DNA from 3 places in the Gottfriedia sp. ABJ_BB2_2 genome. Region 1 is predicted to be linked to each of the others. Evidence: riboswitches for the same ligand, from Rfam matches in the RefSeq annotation. Region 1 holds a riboswitch; each other region holds the start of a gene.
The links. Region 1 has a riboswitch for lysine ahead of lysA (diaminopimelate decarboxylase). Riboswitches for the same ligand answer to the same signal wherever they lie in the genome.

Region 2: linked by a shared signal. The riboswitch ahead of ACX6U0_RS15265 (amino acid permease) and the one ahead of lysA (diaminopimelate decarboxylase) in region 1 are both predicted to bind lysine.
Region 3: linked by a shared signal. The riboswitch ahead of ACX6U0_RS17755 (aspartate kinase) and the one ahead of lysA (diaminopimelate decarboxylase) in region 1 are both predicted to bind lysine.

What each region holds. Positions count from the first base shown of each region.
Region 1 covers NZ_JBVFKR010000011.1:16,606-23,391, forward strand. Annotated here, with positions in the region: gene mscL (large conductance mechanosensitive channel protein MscL) at 1-313, shown strand, start outside; gene ACX6U0_RS18210 (C40 family peptidase) at 401-1,540, opposite strand; gene lysA (diaminopimelate decarboxylase) at 1,700-3,022, opposite strand; lysine riboswitch at 3,163-3,336, opposite strand; gene ACX6U0_RS18220 (cation diffusion facilitator family transporter) at 3,651-4,526, shown strand; gene ACX6U0_RS18225 (VC0807 family protein) at 4,721-5,371, opposite strand; gene ACX6U0_RS18230 (DoxX family protein) at 5,728-6,114, opposite strand; gene ACX6U0_RS18235 (TVP38/TMEM64 family protein) at 6,293-6,786, shown strand, end outside.
Region 2 covers NZ_JBVFKR010000007.1:35,153-41,938, reverse strand. Annotated here, with positions in the region: gene ACX6U0_RS15280 (zinc-dependent alcohol dehydrogenase family protein) at 1-998, opposite strand, end outside; gene ACX6U0_RS15275 (TetR-like C-terminal domain-containing protein) at 1,125-1,682, opposite strand; gene ACX6U0_RS15270 (MBL fold metallo-hydrolase) at 1,683-2,381, opposite strand; gene ACX6U0_RS15265 (amino acid permease) at 2,549-3,997, opposite strand; lysine riboswitch at 4,194-4,371, opposite strand; gene pdxK (pyridoxine/pyridoxal/pyridoxamine kinase) at 5,047-5,862, shown strand; gene ACX6U0_RS15255 (nitroreductase family protein) at 5,927-6,634, opposite strand; gene ACX6U0_RS15250 (RrF2 family transcriptional regulator) at 6,751-6,786, opposite strand, start outside.
Region 3 covers NZ_JBVFKR010000010.1:42,921-49,706, reverse strand. Annotated here, with positions in the region: gene sdhA (succinate dehydrogenase flavoprotein subunit) at 1-514, opposite strand, end outside; gene ACX6U0_RS17770 (succinate dehydrogenase cytochrome b558 subunit) at 527-1,162, opposite strand; gene ACX6U0_RS17765 (YslB family protein) at 1,466-1,912, shown strand; gene ACX6U0_RS17760 (DUF4083 family protein) at 1,943-2,143, opposite strand; gene ACX6U0_RS17755 (aspartate kinase) at 2,268-3,509, opposite strand; lysine riboswitch at 3,621-3,794, opposite strand; gene uvrC (excinuclease ABC subunit UvrC) at 3,936-5,708, opposite strand; gene ACX6U0_RS17745 (hypothetical protein) at 5,858-6,271, shown strand.

The DNA.
Region 1 (6,786 bases):
TGGGAAAATTGTTTCTTCTTTAGTTGCTGATATTATGACGCCGCTCCTCGGATTAATCATTGGGAAACAAGATTTTACTGGCTTAGTTTACCACGGAATAAAATATGGTTCATTTATTCAATCAGTATTCGACTTTCTAATTATTTCTATCTCCGTGTTCTTCTTCATTAGATTACTAAGTAAAATCTCTTTTAAGAAAAAAGAAATTGAAGAGGCTAAACCACCAGTACCTACTAAAGAGGAACAACTTTTAATTGAAATTCGTGACTTGTTACAAGAACAAGTAAAAAATCAAAAAGGCATGGACTCATGAAATATCTGAGTCATGCCTTTTATACTTTATTCATATGAAATAAAAAACCTCGTACCATATATAATATAATACGAGGTTAATAATTTATTAGAATCGGCCATATCCTAAGAAGTGTGAACGTACCCAGCTACTACTTAAGCTGATTGTACCAATACCTTTACTTCCAGCATGAACCATTTTGTTACCACCAATATAAATACCCATATGAGAAGGGCCATTAATATACGTATTCTCTAAGAATACTAAATCTCCTGGTTGTGGAGAACTAATCTTTGTAGCCATATTCCAATATGATTTTACGTTAGCACGTGAGAAACCATATCCATTATGTGAATATACGTACCAAATAAATCCACTGCAATCGAATCCACTTGGAGACGTTCCACCAAATACATAAGGAACACCTTGATATTTCATTGCAAAGTCTACAATTGCATTACCAGAAGCAATTGGTCCTTCATTTTCTGATGGGCCAGCATTGTCTGATGCATTGCTAGAGCTAGAGCTAGAGTCATCACTATCATTTGATAATTCAGCTAATTCAAGTGATTGTTGTTCTAATTGTCTTACTCTTACATCTTCTTTTGCATCTTGCAGTTCTTTAACCGCAAGCTTTAATCTATATTCTGCAGATCTTAATGATTTTTCTTTTGCTGCTTGTGATTTAGATAAATCGCTTTCTTGCGCTACAAGCTCTTCTTTTGCATTGACAAGTGATGCTTTTTTCTCGTTCACAAGTTGTCTTTCTTTTTCAACTTCAGCTTGTTCTGATTCTTGTTCTTTAATGATATCTTGGTCTGCTTCAAAAAGCGTTGTAATTGAATTTAATCGATTAAAGAAATCAACAATACCATCAGAATTGAAAAGAACATCTGTTACTAAGTTAACTTTTGGTTGTTTTTGCATAGCAACAAGACGATCTTCTAGCATTTCGTTACGCTTTTCGATACGGTCTTGTAAGTATGTAATTCTAGCATTCTTATCTTGAATAATCTTTTGAGTTTCTGAGATTTCTTCTTTTTTAGATTGAATTTTTGCTTTCGTATCTTTAATCTTTTGATCTATCTTTTTAACATCATTACTTAATTTTTTGAATTGTGATTGGAATTTATCTACTTCAGCTTGCTTTTTTTCTACTTTCGTTTCGGCATTTACCGAAGCATTCGGCGCTAAAGATACTAAAAATGTACCTGCTATAGCCAGCACTGTAAGTTTTCTTTTAAACATTTCAGCGTGTCTCCTCTCGCTTATCTACTAGGTATTTATATCATAGATTTGCGAAGGGAGTCGCTTTTGTTACAATATTGTAATATAAATGATAAATATGTCTTAATCTGTCGATAAACAAACATAAAATCGTTAGGAAACAGAAATAAAACTCTTCTATTATCTAATAGAAGAGTTTTCAATGTAAATCATGTCATTTTTAATTAAATCTTGATACGTTTCACGTTGTACCACTACTCTAGATACACCGTCTTTTACAAATACAACAGCCGGACGACGAATACGATTATAATTATTAGCCATCGAATAACCGTATGCACCTGTACATGATACAGCTAATAAATCATTGCTCTCAACAACTGGTAACTCACAATCCCAAATTAACATATCTCCACTTTCACAACATTTACCTGCAATTGACACTACCTCTTTATTCTCGTCATTCGCGCGATTTGCAAGCATAGCTTCATATTTTGATCCATAAAGTGCTGGGCGGATATTATCAGTCATTCCCCCATCAACAGATACATATTTTCTTACTGAAGGTAGGTTTTTTGTTGCTCCAATCGTATAAAGAGTTGTTCCTGCTTCACCAACGATACTACGCCCAGGCTCCAACCATAATTCAGGAACTGGATACGATAATTCTTCACATTGTTGTTTAATTATAGAAGTAATTTGATCAATATGCTTTACAATTGATAACGGTTCGTCTTCAGTAGTGTAACGAATCCCAAATCCGCCACCAACATTTAATATTTCAGCTGTATAGTCTAATTCATTTTTTAATTCACTTAAAAAGTTCATTAATATTTTGATTGCATGAACAAACCCATCTGGCTCAAAAATTTGCGACCCAATATGAGAATGTATTCCCAATAATTTTAAATTCGGTGAATTTAACGAAATGGCAACTGCTTCGTTAGCTTGACCTGACGTAATATCAAAACCAAACTTTGAATCTTCTTGTCCTGTCATAACATATTCATGAGTGTGTGCTTCTACTCCGGGTGTTACACGTAATAAAATTGATACATATTCTCCACGATTCTCGGCGATCGCTTGTAAAACTTCTAACTCAAAGAAGTTATCTACAACGAAACAACCAATTTTTGCATCTAATGCTTCTTCAATTTCTTCTATTGATTTATTATTCCCATGAAAATGAATTTTCTCTGGTGGAAACCCTGCTTGAATCGCTGTATATAGTTCGCCACTTGAAACAACATCTAAACAAAACCCTTCTCTTTTTATTAAGCGGGCTTGTTCAATACAAAGAAAAGCTTTACTTGCATAAGCAACTTGATACTTTAATCCAGTCTCTTTTAATGCCTCATGAAATTCTCTACATTTAGACTCAATCAAAGATTCGTCGTATATATATAAAGGTGTCCCATACTGTTCAGCTAATTGAACTGTACTGCATCCTCCGATTTCTAGATGTCCATTATGATCAATTCGACTATTACCATGTAAATACATTAATATTCTCCCTTCATAACTAAACACAAGTTCATTCACCAGAAGCCTTCTTCAATGTATTAGTGTATTAAAAAAGGCACATGAAGGATATGTTCATGTGCCTATCACTTTTAAAATAAAAAGGATATTGCCAATCACATCTCTTCAATAGCTCTTCACAAATACAAGTGACAGTACTACATTTATTAAATGCAGTCCCAGCATTTTAGCGTGTGGCGCTCTAATGCTTCGGCATCGGATCCTTTTTCGTTTAGTCTTCAAACCCACAGTTCTCTTAAACGATACTCATATACAATGCAACCTCTACGAATAGATTGTTTTTATTATATTAGTCTATGTATAACACAGTCTAAAATTGGATGTCAAACCTTTTTAAAAAATAAACTGTAATTTCAATTTTTTACTATTTATTAGTCTAAACAAATTTTTCTTTTCAAAATATTATCTTTACTATAAAATACTAATTACGCGCTAAAAAAAGGTGATTAATATGAAAAATCTAATCAATAATAAAAAACATCATATAAAAAAAACAAGCCACTAACTTCATGTTAGTGGTTTTTCTTTTTTGTTGCCTTAGGACAACACTCTTAGCTAAAGTAGAAAAAATTGGTCAGAGGTGAATAGATTGCATTCAACCAAAATTGCATTACTTTCCATTTGTAGTAACTCTTTTATTGTTTTATTAAAATTAGTAGTTGGAATCATTACAGGATCTGTTGCTATTATTTCGGAGGCAATCCATTCTTTATTAGATTTAGTCGCTTCCATTATCGCATTCTTCTCAGTGAAAATTTCGAATCGCCCACCCGACAAGGAACACCCTTATGGTCACGGTAAATTTGAGAATATTTCAGGGACTATTGAAACACTTCTCATTTTTATTGCAGGAATTTGGATTATTGTTGAATCTGTTGAAAAACTAATTCACCCTACACCAATAAAACTTCCTTTTATAGGTGTAATCGTGATGCTACTCGGGGCTTTCATCAATTGGCGAGTTGGTAAAAAAGTTCAAAAAGTAGGAGACGAAACGCATTCTGTCGCAATGCAATCAAATGCATTACATTTATTAACAGACGTCTATTCATCGCTAGGTGTTGCGGCTAGCTTAATTTTAGTCTCGCTCACAGGTTGGGTACTACTAGATGCATTAATAGGGATTGGAATTGCATTATATATAATGAAAGAATCTATAGAGCTTGGAAAGAAATCATTTACCCCATTACTAGACACCGGGTTATCTTCAAGCGAAATACTACAAATTGAACAAGTTTTATTAAATTTCAAAACACAATTTATTGAATACCATGATTTACGAACAAGAAGATCTGGCGCTGAAGAACATATCGACTTTCATCTAGTTTTGCCATCTAGCATGAGTATTGAAGAAGCTCATCTACTTTGCGATCAAATAGAAGATGAAATCAAAAAAGTTCTCATAAATCCCCAAATTTTAATTCATGTCGAACCGGAAAATGAAATGGTTAGAAACGTAAAATAACGAAACATAAAAAGCGCATCTATAATAGATGCGCTTATTTTGTAGACAACTATATTAACTAAAATCAGACTACCTGGAAACGTTTGTCTTTTTAGGCTTAGGAGCCGAATAATTAGCGTAGTTACCTTACCTTAGATCCATAAATAAGCACCGCAATTAGGAGAAACACAGAAAGCGAGCGTTTGACGGGCAGTCTATAAGATCATTTCATCCTTAGGCTGCTGCTCATTTTCTTTAATTTTTTGTGCTCTCATCGTAATCATCGCATAACCGATTGCCATGATAATGCCAAAGATATAGCCACCGACTGTGAAAATAATAGTCCTTGAGTAGTAAGCCTTCACACCATAGGTTTCAAGCATCCACCATTGTGCTCCAGTAAATATAATATCTTTAACAATCCAAGCTATAAACAAATATTGGAACAACTTGAACAGTGAAGGATGTTTATAAAGTATCTTACTTTCTTCTCTTTCTTGTCCCTGAATAGCGGCAATATCAATCATAAAATAATATGGTAATGGCTTCTTTATCGCTAAAAGAATAATGAATACCCCGATTAGGCCAATGTGGTAATACACATTATATAGAAGTAAATTTTCTTTTGTCCCAGCAAAAAGATCTAATGCAGTACTAACACTCATCGTAGTAATAATGAAAATCCCAGTTACATTAAATTGTTTAGTATACCAAAAACGAAATAATGTATATAAAATCCCAGGAATGGTTGGGACAATCATCGCCCAATAATCTCCAATATATGGCTTTAATAGTTTATAACCAACTAGTGGGAAAACTAAATACAAAATTAGATCGTAAATTATCAAATTACTTTCTTTTTTCATTTTTATAACCTCATTTTTCCTTATTCTACTATTGTAGTATTAGCGTTTAAATTTGATTATAGCAAAAAAGTTCCTATGCAAACACTCTATCTACAATATCTTCATAAATGACAAGTTCTTTATCACTTTGCGATATTCCTTCACATATAAAATATTTAAATTGTTTAATAGGTAACTAATCGATGTATACAAAACAGACTTGTTAGGCCCCAGGTATATCAGCCTTCCCGCATTTCCCACGTGAGTCTCGTTCCTTCTGTTAATCAACTTCTGTCTTTTAAGTTATAAAGCACTCTATTCGAAAAGAACAACAAAAAAGAGAACATCCATATATCATGAATGTTCTCTCATATTTATTAAAATAAAGTTAAAGAGCCAGGCCCTGTTAAAAGTAAACCGACTGATGTAGCAATTATGAGTAGATTATATTCAATACCATTTGAAGTAATCCAAAAGCCATTTTTTAAATGCACTTTTAATATGGCAACTAACATAACCAGTATGATTAACCAAGCACCAACTGTTGTGTACAAGCCTGCCGCAACAAGTAATCCTCCTATTAGTTCCGCTGCTCCTGATAAAAATGCAAAAAATCCACCAGGTTTCACACCAATCGACTCTAACCATTGACCAGTTCCTTTAATTCCATAACCACCAAACCATCCGAATAATTTCTGAACGCCATGTCCTGCCAATATAATTCCTAAAACAAGTCGAATAACTAATAATCCCTCATCTAGCATAGCTACACCTCAATCCCTTTAATTTGAGATATCTGTTGCTCATTAAATAATTATTCTAAATTCGAGATAATTATGTTATTTATTGTTCATTTCAAAAAAACAATCAGTTTTCGTGCTTATAAAGAATAGAATATGATATAACACTCCATTTTCACATAAACCAAAGGGGAGCTTAATCATGAAAAAAGTCGTTCTAATCATTGTAATTAGTTCTTGGTTTATTTTATTATTACTAGCCGTTCATTTTAATTTGTTCCAATTATCTTTAAATGATATTAAGCATTTTATTGAAGATTCCACAATACACCCAATGATATTATTCGTAAGTATTTTCTGTGCTAGAATTTTTTTATTCATTCCGAGTACAATGCTAGTTGTTGCAGGAAGTTTATTTTTTCACCCTATTGAAACAATCATCCTTTCAATGATTGGTATGTTCATAACTGAAACCATTATCTATGGAATCAGTAGAAGTATGTTAAGTAATCATATTCAACAATATATGGAAACAAAATACCCAAAACTCAATAACGAGATTATTTCCAATGGGAAAAAATATTTATTTATTACTGTTGCGACTCCTTTAGCTCCCACAGATGGCGCTTGCTTTATTGCTGCTTCAACCAAAATGCCCTATTTTTCATATATCACTACCGTGCTAGCCGGAACGAT
Region 2 (6,786 bases), on a different contig from region 1:
TCTATTTTGAACCTTTGATTTTCAACAATTACCTTTCCATATTCAACTTCTTTATTTTCAAAATAATCATGAGCTACGCTTATATCTTCAAATGTAAAACGCTTAGGATTAATCAGTGGCTTTACTTTTTCATCCTCTACAAGATTAGCTATTTTATATAAAATATCACCATGCTCTTTGCGCCCTTCCTCGATCTTCTGAGTAAGCATAATAAAAATAACATGTAATGATAATGACTTACTATGTAGTGGTGTTAAATCATGGGTAGAACGAGCAGCAATCGCTAAAACCGTTCCCTTTTGTTTGACAGCTTGAAAAGATTTATCCAAATTATCAGTACCCACAGTATCAAAAACAACATCAAAGCCCTTACCATTCGTCAGGCGCTCTACGTATTCTGAGACCGACTCATCTTTATAGTTAATGACATGATCAACTCCAAGTGATTTGACTAATGCTGCTTTTTCATTAGAGGAAACAGTAGTAGAAACCGTGGCACCTAAGGATTTTGCTAATTGAATCGCAACATGCCCAACTCCTCCAGTGCCCCCATGAATTAAAATATGGTCTCCTGCTTTTATATTCCCTCTATCAACCAAAGCTTCCCATGCTGTAATTGAAATTAAAGGTAAGCTAGCAGAATCTTGAATTTGTATATTTTTAGGTGCTTTTGCCAAAATTGACTCATCAACTAATAAATAATCAGATAGTGCTCCACCTGATGCATTAAATCCATATACGAAATCTCCAACTGAAAAACGTGAAACAGTTTCCCCAATTTCTACAATTTCACCAGAAAAATCACTATGGAGAATCATTGGAAAATTAGGTTGAAATGCGTTTTGAACAACACCTTTTCGAATTTTCGTATCAATCGGATTAACACTAGTTGCAGCAATCTTAACAAGAATTTGATTTCCTTTAGGACAAGGATAAGGAACATCTAATTTTTGGAACTCAGAACTATTTCCATATTGATGAATCACCATTGCGTTCATGTAAATTCCTTCTTTCTCATAGTGAATTTTTCTATATTTTAACATATATTTTGTTTATTCAATAAATTAGAAACCTTGAAAATTGGACAAAAAAACCTTTTATTTCTAAAAGGTTCCTTTACTTATTTACGCCTCGATATTCTGCATATATTGTTTCAATACAAATCTAATACTTTCATCTAACGGAATATTAATACCGAAACCGTCATGATCTTCAAGTGAGACAAATCCATGAAGAATACTTCTTAGCCCTCTAACAATATGAATTTGATTCATTGCGTTTAAATTATATGGTTTCAGAACTTCGAAAATCAACTCTAAAATTTGATTTGCAACGAATGTGTATTGATCACCTGCAGTGTGAGTTGATGACAGAGTCGATTGATATAATCCAGGGTGCTTTCGAGCGAAATGTATATAGGCAAACGATAAAGAAAAAATAGCCTCCTTTGACTGCTCGCAAATCGAAGCGTGAAGCTCATCATAAAGCTCCTGAATACCATAAAGAGCAATACTATTTTTCAGTTCATCTAAATTTTTTACGTGATTATAAATTGAAGGAGGCTGAATCGTTAATTTCTTAGCTAAATAACTAATCGTTAACACATCCCATCCTTCTTCGTCGACGATTTGGATAGCAGTCTTCAGTAATTCGTTAAAATTTAAACCAATTCTAGGTGACATTCACGATTCTCCTTTTTTTAACGCATGATCAATTGCTTCTTTTGGATTATTTATCATAGATCCATGACCTACTGCCAATAATGTTGGGTTCAATTGACTGATTTTACGAGCACTTTTGATCGCATCCTCTTTGCTCCATGTAGCCCAAGCAGGAAATGGGAATAAAAGGTTCAATTGACCTGAAATTGTAATACCACCTCTTAATGTAAATGCATCTCCTGCAATCACAGCGTTTGTACGTTGATCCACAAACGACATTGAACCTGGTGTATGGCCAGGTGTTTCAATTGCTAACAATGACCCAATCGTATCACCTTCTTGTAAATACCGATCAGGTGTCGTTTGGATATTTTTAGGTAGTCCACCTTTTATAGGCAAATTGGGTTCATTTGGCTCTAAAGTAACATCTCCCTTTAATAATTTCGCATCTCTTTTGGAAATTGATACAACAACATCGGGTAGCATAGTTTTTAATCGGTCTAGTGAACCAATATGATCACCATGTGCATGTGTGAGTACAATGTTTGTAATTTTTTTACCAAGTTCATTTGAAACAGAGATGATTTTATCAGCACTGAAAGATAAAGCAGTATCAATTAAAGTCAGTTCATTTTCTTCTTCAACTAAAAAACAATTTACAGGGAATAAATTAGGTAAAAAACTGATTTGATAAAGAAAATTAGATTTAGTAACCTTCATCACAATTCCTCCTAAATAAAAACTAATGGTATTAGTTTTATAATACTAATGCCATTAGTTTTTGTAAACACTTATTTCAATTTATTTCCAAATAGCTTAAATTAGAATTCCAAACTAGCTTGATTCCAAACAAAAAACCCCTCCACCAAAGATGGAAGGGTTCCAATTTAGTTTCTGCTTAAATCCATTTCTTTATAAGCAACAACTTTTGTTTTGTTTTTAAATTTATAACCTAACCAAACGATTAGGAATACTGGAATACCAATGTATGAAACAAGTACACCTTGCCAGTCAATTACATGACCAGTGAACGCTTGATAGTTTTGAGCTAATACGATAAATAAACAAGCTAAAAATGCTAAAATCGGACCTAATGGGAACCATTTTGCACGATATGGTAAATCATTTAAATCTTTCCCCTGCGCAACATATGCTTTACGGAAACGATAATGAGAAATCGCAATACCTAACCAAGCAATAAATCCTGATAAACCTGACAAGTTTAATAACCAAGTATATACTTGACCTTCACCAAAGAATGACGTTAAGCATGCTAATGAACCAACAGCAAGTGTTACGTATAAAGCGTTTGTTGGAACACCATTTTTGTTAATCTTAGTTAAGAATTTTGGTGCTTTCCCTTCAATTGCTAATGTATATAACATACGAGTTGAAGCATACGTACCACTATTCCCTGCTGATAAAACAGAAGTTAAAATAACTGCATTCATAACTGATGCTGCAAATGCTACACCTAATTTTTCAAAAACTAATGTAAATGGACTGACTGAAACGTCCCCTCTTAATAAATCTGGGTCAGTATAAGGAATTAATAAACCGATCACAAATATTGCTAATACATAGAATAAAAGGATACGCCAGAAAATTTGTCGAATTGCTTTAGGTACATTTTTCTCTGGATTTTCAGTTTCCCCAGCTGCAACACCAATCAACTCTGTACCTTGGAATGAGAATCCAGCAACGATGAAGATTGATAACACACCTAAAAATCCATTATGGAAAGGTGCTCCACCAGCAGTAAAGTTTTTAAATCCAACACTATCTCCACCTAAAATACCAAAAATCATTGCAATACCAACTATTAAAAATACAATGACAGTTACGACTTTAATTAAAGCAAACCAAAATTCTGATTCACCATAACCTTTAACTGATAATAGATTTAATCCTAAAATAATGACTAAGAAAATAGCACTCCATAATACAGCAGGTGTATTTGGGAACCAATATTTCATTAACATTGCTGAAGCAACTAATTCAAAAGCTAATGTGATTGCCCAGTTATACCAATAGTTCCAACCCATTGCAAATCCAAATGCAGGATCTACATAACGAGATGCATACGTACTAAAAGAACCAGATACAGGAAGATAAGTTGCCATTTCCCCTAAACTTGTCATTAAGAAATAAACCATTAAACCAATTAAACAATATGCTAATAAAGCTCCACCTGGACCAGCTTCACTTATTGAAGCGCCACTCGCTAAAAATAACCCTGTTCCAATAGAACCACCGATTGAAATCATTGTTAAGTGTCTTGCTTTCAGTCCTCTTTTTAAAGAACCTTCATTTTGCGGGAGATTAGATTGTCCCATCTTTGTTGCCTCCTCTTCATTCTTGCAATACTATCTTTACGCAGAATTAGGGGCGCAAAAGTGTTGTTTGCTGTGTATTTTACTCAAGAAATTCCTACATTATGTAATGGTTGGAATGTTCTTAAAAACGCAAAAAAACACGTGAAGAATGTTCACGTGTTTAAGACTCAGTTTATATGCGTCTAACAGCCAACATCTCTTCAATAGCCCTCCACAAGTAAACTTGTGACAGTCCTACGCTTATTCAGCAATAGGCCCAGCAACAAAATTGAATGGCAACTTTGTTACTTCGGCAGTTTCGCCTTTCATTACTTTTCATTGGTTCCATAAACCTCCAAGTAATTACTCATCAAAACCGCGCCTCTATCCATACGAGATAAAGATCATATTTAATTTTTATAAAATCACTATACCAATCTAATAATCTAGTTGTCAATTATTTTCTACAAAATTCTACAAGTTCAACTGAAGAATCCTTTAGAATTCTTTTGACCTTGTTGAAATATAAACTTGTAATAAAAAAAGTAATATCAGGTTGATTTCCACTACAGGTTGCTCGCTTTCCAAGGGGCGAGACCTGAGCCTCCTCGGCGCGCCTCCGGGGTCTCAGCCTTCCCGCATTTCCCACAGGAGTCGATCAGCCTTCCGTTCCAATCAACCTATTCATATAAAAAAGATTTTTCATTAAACATAACTCTAAACTTTAACTTAAAAGAATATTTTATTTACTTTTTAGATCAAATTTAATGAGTATATCGACATTTACAACAACTTAATAATAATTTGAACCCATTTTTCACCAGACCTAGAGCCATTACTAGTCAAGTAATATGATTCTTAGCATAATATTGTTCAATAATTTAAAAGTGTACATATAATTTTCGTATTGACATTTGTATTTTTTAACACTCTTGAAGAGTCCTTTAGAATTGTATATCCCACTTCCTTTATGATTCCTATTTTTCATTCATAACCTGCCTTACTTCCTGTTTTTTACTGTACTTTTTGCTATAATGAAAAATGTATTTGAACAAAGGAGGAATATTGACATGACAGTGTATAAAGCATTAACTCTTGCAGGATCAGATAGTAGTGGTGGCGCAGGTTTACAGGCAGACATAAAAACATTCCAAGAGAGAGATGTTTATGGAATGAGTGCAATCACTACATTAGTTGCAATGGACCCACATAATCATTGGCACCATCAAGTATTTCCGATTGATATCAGTACAATTGCAGCGCAATTAGAAACAATCGTTGTTGGTGTAGGCATTCAGGCTATGAAAACGGGAATGCTTGGATCAGTGGAAGTCATTGAATTAGCAGCTGAAACAATTAAAAAACATAATATAAATCGTGTAGTAGTTGACCCTGTTATGATTTGTAAAGGGAATGATGAGGCTTTACATCCTGAAACAAATGATGCATTAAGAGATGTATTAGTTCCTTTATCAACTGTAGTAACACCAAATTTATTTGAGGCAGCACAATTAGCAAATATGGCTCCGATTAAAACAGTTGAACAAATGGAAGAAGCAGCACGTAAGATTCATGCACTAGGTGCAAAATTCGTACTAGTAAAAGGCGGAAGCAAAATTCAACATGAGAACGCCGTAGATGTTTTATTTGATGGTGAAAAGATTGAGCTTTTAGAGTCAGACCGAATTGAAACAACTTATACACATGGTGCTGGTTGTACATACTCTGCGGCAATTTGTGCAGAATTAGCTAAAGGAGTAGAACCTAGAGAAGCTATTTATACAGCTAAAAAGTATATTACTGAAGCAATTCGCCACTCATTTAAATTAAATGAATATGTAGGTCCAACAAACCATATGGCATATCGTTTACATGGAGAGAAATAAAATACAATAGAAAAGAGCAGGTAAGGAAATTTCCCTTCATCCTGCTCTTTTATTTTACTTGCTCTTAAAACTGATCCCAAGTAAGAACTTCATCTAATGTCAAACGAACTTTTTCAAATCCAGCTTTTATTCCCTTACCAACAGAGATTAACATAACTGGTTTGAAGTTTTCAGGTACATTAAACGCTTCTACAAATTTTGCTTGATCAAAGCCACCCATTGGTACTGTATCTAAACCTTTTGCTTTTGCCGCTAGCATAAGTTGCATTGATACTAATCCACCATCAATCATCGCTACTTTTGTTGCTATATCTTCTGGGAAATTACCATAATTTTTAACAATTGAGCCTACATAAAAGTCTTTAACCTCTTGCGTCATCATACCTTTAGCAACTAATTCATCATAAATTCGATCAGCATTTACATATGCTTTTATATCACCTAAAACTGCAATAACTACTGAAGCATCGACGATTTGTTGTTGATTGTTAGCAATTGGAAGTAATTTTTGTTTCGTTTCTTGTTTATTAATTACTAAAAATCTCCAAGGCTGTAAGTTTGAAGAAGATGGAGCTTGAATTGCGATTTCTAATAGTTCACGTACTTCTTCATCACTTAGTTTGAAATTAGGATCATAATGACGTACTGAGCGTCTTTCTTTTGCTACTGTAAAGAAATCAGAACTATCTAAATCTTTAGGTGCCTCATTTCCAAAATCTATTTCATTCACTTTATTTAAATATTCTTCTCTATCTGATGATACTTTTGTCATTTAAATCTCTCCTTTAAAACTGTATTATTTACAGATACAGTATAAAACTTTAACTGTATAAAAGTCAACTACAGTTTATCAAAAAAAAATAAAACCGAAACAATGTTTCGATTTTATTATCTAATTTCTTTTGGTAGTAAATCAGCGACAGT
Region 3 (6,786 bases), on a different contig from region 1:
CACGACAAACTCCTTCGTCGTCAACGATAACTCTTAAAAATTCCCAACCCTCAAACTTTTGAACAAGACCTTCTGATTCATAACGACGAACTTGCTCATCTAATGCGTACAATAATTGTTGGCCAGTCGTTGCACCAGCAAATGCTGTACGGTGATGCTGAGTTCCACCAAAACGACGGAAATCTAACAGTCCTTCTGGTGTACGGTTAAACATTACACCCATACGGTCCATCATGTGGATGATTCCAGGTGCTGCTTCCGCCATTGCTTGAACTGGTGGTTGGTTTGCTAAGAAATCTCCACCATAAATCGTATCATCAAAGTGCTCCCATGGAGAGTCACCTTCACCTTTTGTATTAACTGCACCATTAATTCCACCTTGTGCACAAACCGAATGTGAACGTTTAACAGGAACTAATGAGAATAAATCTACTTTTGTACCAGCTTCAGCGGCTTTAATTGTAGCCATTAATCCAGCTAATCCACCGCCAACAATAATTACTTTTCCACTCATGTCTCTCTCTCCTTACATGTTTGCTAACTGCGGATCAATGAATGCAAAAATCGCACGTAATCCAACGATTGATAGAGCAACGAAAATTCCTAAAGTAACATATGTCGAAATACGTTGCGATTTAGGTGTTACAGTAATTCCCCAAGAAATGAAGAATGACCATAATCCATTAGCAAAGTGGAAAATTGTTGAAATAACACCTACAATATAGAACGCAATCATGAATTTCGAGCTAAAAATATTAGCCATCATATCATAATCTACTTCTGCACCTAATTGAGCCGCAATACGGGTTTGCCACACATGCCATGTTATAAAGATTAAAGTAATAACTCCAGAAATGCGTTGGAATAAGTATAACCAGTTTCGTAAATAACCATAATTTTTCACATTGCTAGTGCCTGTAAAAGCAATGTATAGTCCATAAATAGCATGGTATAAGATCGGTAATAAGATAATAAAAATTTCTAATAAATAGCGGAATGGTAAATTCGCCATAAATTCAGCAGCTTTGTTAAATGATTCTGCTCCATTCGTTGCAAAATGATTGACAACTAAGTGCTGCATTAAGAATATTCCTACTGGAATTACTCCTAACAATGAATGAAGTTTTCTAAGGAAAAACTCCTGGCCATTCTTGTTGCTCATGTAAAACCCTGCCCCCTTTAGTTTGTGAACATGAAAATAAAATTACTGCTTCTATTATTCTAGAAAAATAGAAAATAATGTAATTTCCATAAAAATCTAAATTTTTATGAGATTTATCTAAAGTTCATTTTACTCCTGTTAATATAACAGGTCAAGAAAACGCGTACATTTTTCTTTACTGAAAAAACTTCTCAATTATATTGGTAAATCTACAAATAATCAGGTTTTCAATTATTGTTTTTATTATTGTTTATTGTATATAATAAATACATGTTTTTTAAGGAAAGGGAGAGCTATTCGACCATGATGAACGGCAATGAAATTTTAAAAACTCCAGGGAATATTTCTGGTTTCGGCTACGAACTCTTACGAAATGATTTACTTACAGAATTATTAGGGAAAGAGCAACATGATATATTATATTGGGCGGGAAAAATGATTGCTAGAAAATATCCATTAGCAACATTTGAAGAAATTATTGAATTTTTTGAAACTGCAGGTTGGGGAACTTTAACGGTTGTAGATGAAAAAAAACAAGAAGTACATTTTGTCTTAACTTCTGAACTAGTTACATACAGAAATCAACATAAAAAAGACGTATCTTATCAATTGGAAGCAGGCTTTCTTGCAATGCAAATTCAACAACAAATCGATGTAATTGCAGAAACATATGAAGAGCAAAGTAAACGTTCTGATAAAGTAAAATTTCAAGTAAAATGGGATCTAAAAGATCCAGTTACAAAAAAATAAAAATAAGCCTGTTCATTTAATTGATCAGGCTTATTTCATATTATCTTTTTCGCTTTTCTTTATTAGTTCATCTAGTTTGCGATTCATTTCATCTAATTGTTTATTTTTCTTAACACCTTTAATAATATAATTCATGAGAAATAAACTAATAAAAACGAATAATAGAATAAGAAGTATTAATAATATTAATTGAAAAACTATATCCCCATAAGCAATCCCTGCATTTATCAAATCAAAACCTCCATTACCAATTACTACTTCTATTATATGGTAATATTTCGCTAAAATGTTATAAAACCCCTCTAATCCTAGTTCCTATTGAAAGGAAAATGATGATTAAAGGGGATTTTTTATTTTATCCTTCTACAACTACTTCTTCTTGAACTCGATCTAGCTCATAACCTTTATGCAGAGCATGAACAGCATTTTGTAATTGCGACTTTGGAATAACAGTTGAAACTTTAATTTCAGACGTACTGACCATTTTTACCGGTATACTAGCTTCAGCTAAAAATTTAAACATATTTGCCGCAACACCTGGATTTGAAACCATACCACTTCCAACAATCGAAACTTTCGCAAGCTCGCTCTCAAAATCAAATGAAACATATCCTAAATATTCTTTTTTAGATTCTAGAATTGTGATAGTTTCTAACATATTTTCTGATTTAATAGAAAATGAAAGATTCACTAAATTATCTGATGTAACACTTTGAATAATAATGTCTACGTCAATTCCCTCTGTTGCAAGTATTGTAAAGATATTCGGTAAAAGATCGACTTGGTTATGTAAACCATTTAAAGTCATTCTTGTGACATTTGATTCAAAAGCGATTCCTCTTACGACTGATTGTTGTTCCATTTGATTTTCCTCCCCAATAAACGTACCAATTTCATCATGTTGGCTTGATCTTACTTGTATAACTAATCCATAATTTTTTGCAAATTCTACTGCCCTAGGGTGTAAAACAGCTGCACCTAAAGCAGCAAGCTCTAGCATTTCATCATATGAAACATGACTCAATTTAGTAGCTTCTGGCTCGATTCTTGGATCCGTTGTATAAACCCCTAAAACATCAGTATAAATATCACAACGTTCTGCCTGTAATGCAGCCGCTAACGCTACTGCAGTAGTATCCGAACCACCACGACCTAAAGTTGTAATTTCATCTTCATTACTTAACCCTTGGAAACCTGCGACAATCACAATATACCCTTCATTGATCAATTGCTGTATTCTTTCTGTTTGAATTGTTTCAATGCGAGCATTACCATGAATAGATTCTGTATGGATTCCTGCTTGCCAACCAGTTAATGAGATTGCCTTAAATCCTTTAGCCTGAATTGCCATAGCTAATAAAGAAATTGAGACTTGCTCACCAGTTGTTAAAAGCATATCCATTTCACGCTTACTATTTTGTGGACTAATTTGCTGTGCAAGATTAACGAGTTCATCAGTATGATGTCCCATTGCAGAGACAACTGTAACTACACTATTACCTTCTTTATAGGCTTTTGTTACTGTATCAGCAACATGTTTTATTCGCTCGATTGAACCGACTGAAGTCCCTCCAAATTTTTGAACAATAATTCCCATTTTTTCTCATCCTCACCTATTTTTCATAAAAAAGAATACAAAAAAGCGCGTGAAGCAATGTTCACGCGCCTAATTTACAAAATTGTAATAAAATAGACAAATCATCAACATCTCTTCAATAGCTCCCCGCATTTAGTATGCGACAGTACTACACCTATTAAATGCAGTCCCAACGAAAAGAATTGTGGATTCATTTCATTTCGGCAAAACTTCCTTTCAACTGTCCATATCAACGCCACACGTCTATGACAGCATACTCTTAAGTTTTGCACCTCTATTACGAGAGAAAATATTATATTTTTAACTTAATATAAATTATTTTGAAAATAGTGTCAAGGAATTTTTGTCCTTATGACTAGTTCACTGATTCTATGCTTTTCTAACACATTTTCAAACTAAGACTTTTTAAGGATGAAAAATACCCTATCACTTTCTAAAGTGTTGATAGATTTCTTCCGCAACATTTTTCGGAATTTTTGCTTGAATAAGCTCTTCAATTGTTGCCTCTTTAATTTTTTTAACAGATCCGAAATGTTTTAATAATGCTTTCTTTCTAGTTCCTCCAACTCCAGTAATGCCATCTAAAGCTGATTGAACCATAGATTTACTATGAAGCTGACGATAAAATTCAATTGCAAAACGATGAACCTCATCTTGAATACGTTGTAATAAAAAGAATTCCTGACTCTGTCTACCTAATTGCACAATTTGAGGTGGTTGCCCTATTAATAATTCAGATGTACGATGTTTTTCATCTTTTACTAAACCTGCTGTTGGAATAAACAACCCTAGCTCATTTTGCAACACATCTTCAACTGCTGATAAGTGTCCTTTACCCCCATCAACGATAATTAAATTCGGAAGAGGTAGGTTTTCTTTCAGTGCTCTTGAATATCTTCTTCTTACTACTTCACGCATTGAATCATAATCATCTGGACCGATTACAGTTTTAATTTTATATTTTCTATAATCCTTTTTAGAAGGCTTTCCATCAATAAATACAATCATTGCAGATACTGGATTAGTACCTTGAATATTAGAATTATCAAATGCTTCGATTCGATAAGGAGTTTCGATATTTAATATTTCTCCAAGCTTTTCGATTGCTTTAATCGTTCTCTCTTCATCTCTTTCAATCAACTTGAATTTTTCTTGTAATCCGATTTTCGCATTCTTATTTGCTAATACAACTAATTCTTTTTTCTGTCCTCTTTTAGGTTGGAGAACTGGAACCTTTAGTAATTCTTTTAACAGATCATTATCTACTTTATCTGGTACAAAAATTTCTTTTGGCTTTATATTATGTGTCTTCTCATAAAATTGGCCAACAAATGATAAAAATGCTTCTTCAGGTTCGTCATAAATTGGAAAATAAGATACATCTCTCTCAATCAATTTTCCTCTTCTAACAAAGAAAACCTGTACACACATCCAGCCTTTATCTACAGCATAACCAAATACATCACGATCAACTAGGTCACTGTTCATCATTTTCTGCTTTTCCATTGTTGCTTCGATAGAGATAATTTGATCTCGGTACTCTTTCGCTCGTTCGAAATCTAATGCTTCTGAAGCTGCCATCATCTTTGCTTCAAGCTCTTTTCGTACCTGGTCTTCCCCGCCATTTAAAAATCTTATGATTTCATTTACTAGTTCTTGGTTTTGCTCATCAGTTATATCTTTTATACAAGGTGCAAGACATTGTCCAATATGATAATATAAGCAAACTTTATCAGGCAAAGTGGAACACTTACGCAATGGATATAAACGATCTAATAATTTTTTCGTTTCCGTCGCAGCTGTTACATTAGGAAATGGTCCGAAGTATTTCCCTTTGTCTTTCTTTACGTTACGAGTAATGATCAATCTCGGATGTTTCTCTGCAGTTACTTTAATAAAAGGATAAGTTTTATCATCCTTCAACATAATGTTATATTTCGGATCATATTTTTTAATCAAATTCATCTCTAGAATGAGTGCTTCCATATTAGAAGAAGTAACAATATATTCAAAATCTACAATCTCTTGGACTAAGCGATACGTTTTCCCATCATGAGATCCCGTAAAATATGACCGAACACGATTTTTTAATACTTTTGCTTTTCCTACATAAATAATTGTTCCTTGAATGTCCTTCATTAAATAACATCCCGGTTGATCAGGTAAAAGACTTAATTTTTCTTTCAAATGATTGTCCAATGTCCTACCCTCCTTCTAAGGTAATTTGTTAATTTAATTATAATCTGCATTTATAAAAACTGAAAATATTTTCATCCATTAAGTTTAATTTAAGGAACTCCCATTATTGTATAACTTGCTATTCAAAACAGTAAAGGGAGAAAAATAAAATGAAAAAAATAAGAAAAGTTCATTTTTGGATTGGAGTCATTGTATCAATATTTCTATTTATAGAATCTACAACCGGGATTATCATGTATTTTAATAAAGGTGCAGATAGATCTGGTTTCTCTATGCAAGGTCAATTTCCTGGAACTCAAGATAATAATAGTCAACAACAGAGTAGCCAGTTAGGGAATCAATTAAATGATAGTTCGTCTATAAGCAGTGAAAATTTGCCAAATTTCGGACAAACCCCTCCTGCTCAATCTGCATTCTCAATAAAAAGTTTACATACTGGTATGATAGGATTAATAAGTGGAATTGGGATATTTATTTTAACTGGGACTGGTTTAATCTTGTCTTTTATCATAGTGAGAAATAAACGTAAAAGTAAAAGCAGAAAATTATCTGAGGCAATATAATATATATGTCTGAAATAAAAAGTAAAAATAAAAAACCCTTGGTTAGCCTAACGGGTTCTCTTCTAGGAGGGAAAACAATTTTTCACGGTATAAATTGCAATATATTTCGTGACAAATTAACACTATAAATAACACTGAAAGAGAATTGATATAACAGTCAATGCTCTTTTTTTATTTGGCTCTGTTAAAGAAGACTGTTGATTTCCATTCCGGGTACTTCGCTTTCCATGGGGCGTGACTTGAGCCTCCTCGGCAAGCCTGCGGGGTCTCAAGTTTCCCGCATCTCCCATAGGAGTCTTCGTACCTTCCATTCCAATCACTCTCTAGTGTACGATTCTCTTTTCATACTCTAATGGCATTTGCTAAAATCAACAATTAATATTAACAGAGCTTTTAATTAAAAAATAGCATAGTTTTCAACAGACTATTTATCTTAAAAATAACACATAAATCAGCAGAGACAATGTTAATTAATATGCTAATTTACTGCTATTTTTAATTCTTATTTAACGAAA